2 regions of the Hoskinsella mucinilytica genome follow, and region 2 is predicted to be linked to the other one. Evidence: a T-box and tRNA genes for the amino acid it is inferred to sense, from the RefSeq annotation. Region 2 holds a T-box; the other holds one or more tRNA genes.
What was found. The T-box of region 2 lies ahead of ileS (isoleucine--tRNA ligase). A T-box ahead of a tRNA ligase gene usually reads a tRNA of that ligase, here a tRNA-Ile.

Region 1 (2,403 bases), on a different contig from region 2:
TTGTGCTGACAGAAACCATTTACAAGATGAACTTAAGTGTCAAAATTTTGATGCAGTAATTGATGTTTGTGCCTATCATTCTCTTGATATCGAACACTTATTACAAGCATTACCTAAGGTACAAGACTATGTATTTATCAGTTCTTCGGCAGTCTATCCCGAAACCAATCCACAACCTTTTTCAGAGGATCAAAAGATTGGTCCAAATAGTATTTGGAAAGACTATGGAACAAATAAAGCGGATGCTGAGAAATATCTTTTAACTAAGGTTCCACAGGCTTATATTCTACGACCGCCTTATTTATATGGACCTATGCAAAATCTTTATAGAGAGCCTTTTGTCTTTGAATGCGCATTGAAAAACAGACCTTTTTATTTACCGAAAAACGGTAATATGAAGCTACAATTTTTTCATGTAGAGGATTTATGTAGGATGATTGAGTTATTAATTACCAAACACCCAAAGCATCATATTTATAATGTTGGAAATGAATCAACCGTGGATGTAAAAACATTTGTAGAGCTTTGTTATCAAGTTGCACAAGCAAAGCTTCAAATGATACCTGTCACACAACATGAAAATCAAAGAGATTACTTTAGTTTCCACGATTATGAATATGAATTAGATGTGACCAGACAGAAAGAACTCTTATGTGATACAAAAGATCTTGTCATAGGTCTAAAAGAGTCCTTTGATTGGTATTGTGCTCATCCACAAGATCATGTCAGAAAAGATTATATCGAATTCATTGATAAACATTTTACCTCATAATGTAAAAAATCATGTTTCCCTAACACAAGGGATGACATGATTTTTTTAAAGCATTTAGTTGAAGCCTATAGGAAACTAAAAATATATTTAGTACACGTAAAGTTACTTTAGGTTCAACTATTTCTCAATATTTAAATGATTACTAATGAATGTTTGTGGTTTTAATGATGATTCATTTATTTTTGGTCTTATAAAGCTTATACCACGATCTACGCTTGAAAATGTCAAAGATACGGCTATAAAAAAATCTCATTTGAAAAGAATACGAATTCATAATTCAGACATTACCATGCTTCTAATCTTATTTCAAGTGGTGTTAATATTGTAGCAGTTAGGAAACGATTAGGTCATAGTGATGTTAATATCACACTTAAAGTTTATACTCATTTGATTAAAGATAGTGAAGATTATTTGATTGATTATGTGAATAAATCTTCTCAACATATAAAAAAGTCCTTTATTTAAGGACTTATTTGTTATTTGGTGGAGCTTATCGGGATCGAACCGATGACCCCCTGCGTGCAAGGCAGGTGCTCTCCCAGCTGAGCTAAAACCCCATGTATATTTAAATTCGATGGTGGGCCTGAATGGACTTGAACCAACGACCTCACCCTTATCAGGGGTGCGCTCTAACCACCTGAGCTACAGGCCCGTTTCCATCGAATGCCCTATTATAATACCATGGAGGTTTATATCTGTCAACAAGAAATTTAAATTTTTTTTATTTTTTTTGCATTTCTTTTTTCACCCTATATTTGCTAACTTTTTCGATGATAAACGATCAGAAAATGTCATACGTTTAAGCTAACATTTGGAAGTATTCTAAGACACTTTCATACAAGCATTGAGCAACCTTTTGTTGATACTCTTCTGTTTTCAATTTTTCCCGATCTTCTTCATTTGATAAAAAACCACACTCCACCAAAGCACCGATTTTATTTGTATTATTTAATATATAATAATCTCCCGTTTTGCTTGTCATCTTGGTACCTGTCAATTTCTTAAAATTTTTCTGTACGATATCCGCAAATACTCTGCTAACTTCATTGTCTTTTTTATAAAATGCTTGTGCTCCTTTTACAGATGGGTTAGGATAAGCATTCAAGTGAATGCTCAAAAATAGATCTGTTTGATCCTGATTGATCATTTCCACTCTTTTCTTCATATCCTCTTTTTTTCGATTCGTTGCCTGTTCACTCGCTAAGTCATAAGCACCATCTCTTGTCATAGTGACACTGGCACCATCTTTACTCAATAATAGTTTCAACTTTTCCGCAATCTTTAAATTTATTTCCTGTTCTTTTGCATCATTGGTTCTTGCGCCATCATCTTTTCCACCATGTCCAGGGTCCAATACGACACTAACACCACTCAATGCCTTATAATCTCTTAAAGCATTGATATGTTGTATATGGGATAGCATAAAAGTGGATGCACAAACGGTTGCGACCAATGCCACGATCATTACATAAGTTTTTCTCCTCATATCACTCACCAATTCCAGTATATGTTAGGGAAAAAAATTAATAACTAAAAAAAGAAGTCCGAAGACTTCCTAAAACCGTGATAAGATATCTTGATTCATTCTAGAAACAATAGCACTTGCGAGTTGTACGCTATGTTCAAAATCC
Region 2 (2,403 bases):
AAGCTCATTCCCAAAGGAAAGGGAATGTATGTAATTCCCGTACCAAAGAAGATCAAAGAAACATTACACAATGAATATGAATCGATATCACTTGAAGTGATAGAACATTTGACCCGTATCAATTCAAAAGATCCTTATACCAAAGAACATCCCATAGCCAATATTGATCCTATCAAAAGACTTACTTATTCCAAACCGGGCTATTGCGGTCAACTTTGTTTGGCAATGTTAACGGGAAAAAGTGTAGAAGACATCATTTCTATCACACAGGCCAAAGCATGGCAATGCTCCATGTCTAAAGTAATGGAAACATTGGATCATTTTGGTATTCCACACGATGAGAAAATGACCTATACCAAAGGAAAACAAGTAGAACTACCAAATCGTTGTATCGTTAATGTGAGGGCGCAACCAAAAAATCATCTCGTATTATATGATAAAGGAATCTTTTATGATACGATCAATGTAAGCTTTGATGACATCATAGGCTATCTGGGAATCCATGTATCGTGACAAGATTTCGCAAATACATACGATAACTTGAAAAAAGCCCCTTGAACACTGAACTTATTTGTGACATAATAATAATGCTATTTCCATGTGCAAGATAGAAACTACTTGTATGAGAGCTAGAGATGAAAGGTGATGTTATGGACAAACAATCATTTGATACAATGAAAAATGGATATAATCGTTACCAGGTCGATGGCTATATTTCACAGCTATGCGCTGAATGTGAAGAACTGAAACAAAAACATCAGGCTTTGAACAATCAGATCATGATGCTGGAAGAAGCGCTTGCACAAAAAAACGAGGAATACAAAACGGTCGTTGAAAATTTGGCAGTGAAAGAGAAAGCCGCTGGAGAAATGGCAAGGATTGCGATGAAAGAAGCGAATATGATCGTGGAAACCGCACAAAAAAATGCCGATACCATCGTGAAAGAATCATTGATGATGGCCAGAGGAATTTTGCTTGATATTGCCAGACTTGGAAATGAAGCAAATGAAATAAAGGGCAGTATGAAAGAAGAGCTGAAACAGCTTGAGCTTGCTCTTGATGAATTTGAAACACCGCAGATTCCGGATATGGATCTATTAAAAAAAGAATTGTAAATGCGCTAAAACAGAAAAGACACGTTTCATGTTGGAAACAAATAGAGAGCAGGTGGTTGGTGAAAACCTGTTGTTAAAAAGATGAAATATCACTTTTCGATGCAGATTCCTTGAATGAAGTAGGGGAATACGGACACACACCCGTTATGTGTGAGAGGGCATATCTGATGATATGAACTAAGGTGGTACCGCGTGAACACGTCCTTAGATAAGGGCGTTTTTTTATTTGAAGGAGGATATGTAATATGGAATACAAAGATACGCTGTTAATGCCAAATACAAAATTTGAAATGCGTGGAAAACTTCCAAGCAAAGAACCAAACTTTCAGCAACGCTGGAAAGAACAAAACATCTATGAAAAAATGTTAGAAAAACGTGAGGGTTGTGAAGCTTTTGTACTACACGATGGGCCTCCTTATGCCAATGGAGATATCCATTTAGGACATGCTTTAAATAAGATCTTAAAAGATGTTATCGTTCGTAATCGCTTTATGGCAGGTTATAAAGTACCTTATATCCCAGGATGGGATACGCATGGGTTACCAATTGAAACGGCAATCCAAAAGCTTGGGTATAACCGTAAAGAAATGGAACTTTCTGATTTTAGAAAGCTTTGTTACAACTATGCCTTAGAACAAGTAGAAAAACAGAAAAAAGGCTTTTTATCTCTTGGTGTCGTAGGTGACTATGATCATCCATATATCACTTTGACCAAAGATTTTGAAGCACATCAAATTGATATCTTCGGAAAAATGGCAATGGATGGTTTGATCTATAAGGGATTAAAACCGGTATATTGGAGTCCATCCAGTGAAACAGCATTGGCTGAAGCAGAAATCGAATATAAAGACATTAAAAGTCCTACCATCTTTGTGAAATTCCCTGTAAAAGATGGAAAAGGCGTATTAGATAACGATACCAGTTTTGTGATTTGGACAACAACACCTTGGACCATTCCAGCAAACTTGGCAATCTGTTTGAATAAAGATTACACCTATGCACTAGTCAACAGTGAAAAAGGGAAACTTATCATATTACAAGAACTTGTGGATGATCTATTCGAAAAATTTGGATTAACACAGAAAGAAATCATCAAGACCTTTAAGGGAGAAGAGTTGGAAATGATCACTTGTCAGCATCCTTTGTATGATCGTGAATCCCTTGTGATCTTAGGAGACCATGTAACTGCTGATGCAGGTACCGGATGTGTACATACAGCACCGGGCTTTGGTGCAGATGACTTCTTCGTAGGTCAAAAGTATGGACTACCTGCTTATTGTAATGTCGA

Region 1: it encodes a tRNA-Ile, which carries the amino acid that the T-box ahead of ileS (isoleucine--tRNA ligase) is inferred to sense. The anticodon was not compared.

What each region holds. Positions count from the first base shown of each region.
Region 1 is NZ_JBEQZJ010000026.1:4,334-6,736, forward strand. It holds gene UGRO018_RS10555 (NAD-dependent epimerase/dehydratase family protein) at 1-772, shown strand, start outside; partial or broken gene UGRO018_RS10560 (hypothetical protein) at 1,061-1,237, shown strand; tRNA gene UGRO018_RS10565 (tRNA-Ala) at 1,254-1,329, opposite strand; tRNA gene UGRO018_RS10570 (tRNA-Ile) at 1,348-1,424, opposite strand; gene UGRO018_RS10575 (N-acetylmuramoyl-L-alanine amidase) at 1,572-2,258, opposite strand; gene UGRO018_RS10580 (M42 family metallopeptidase) at 2,328-2,403, opposite strand, start outside.
Region 2 is NZ_JBEQZJ010000016.1:24,388-26,790, forward strand. It holds gene UGRO018_RS07245 (DUF1905 domain-containing protein) at 1-513, shown strand, start outside; gene UGRO018_RS07250 (DivIVA domain-containing protein) at 651-1,115, shown strand; T-box leader at 1,123-1,324, shown strand; gene ileS (isoleucine--tRNA ligase) at 1,361-2,403, shown strand, end outside.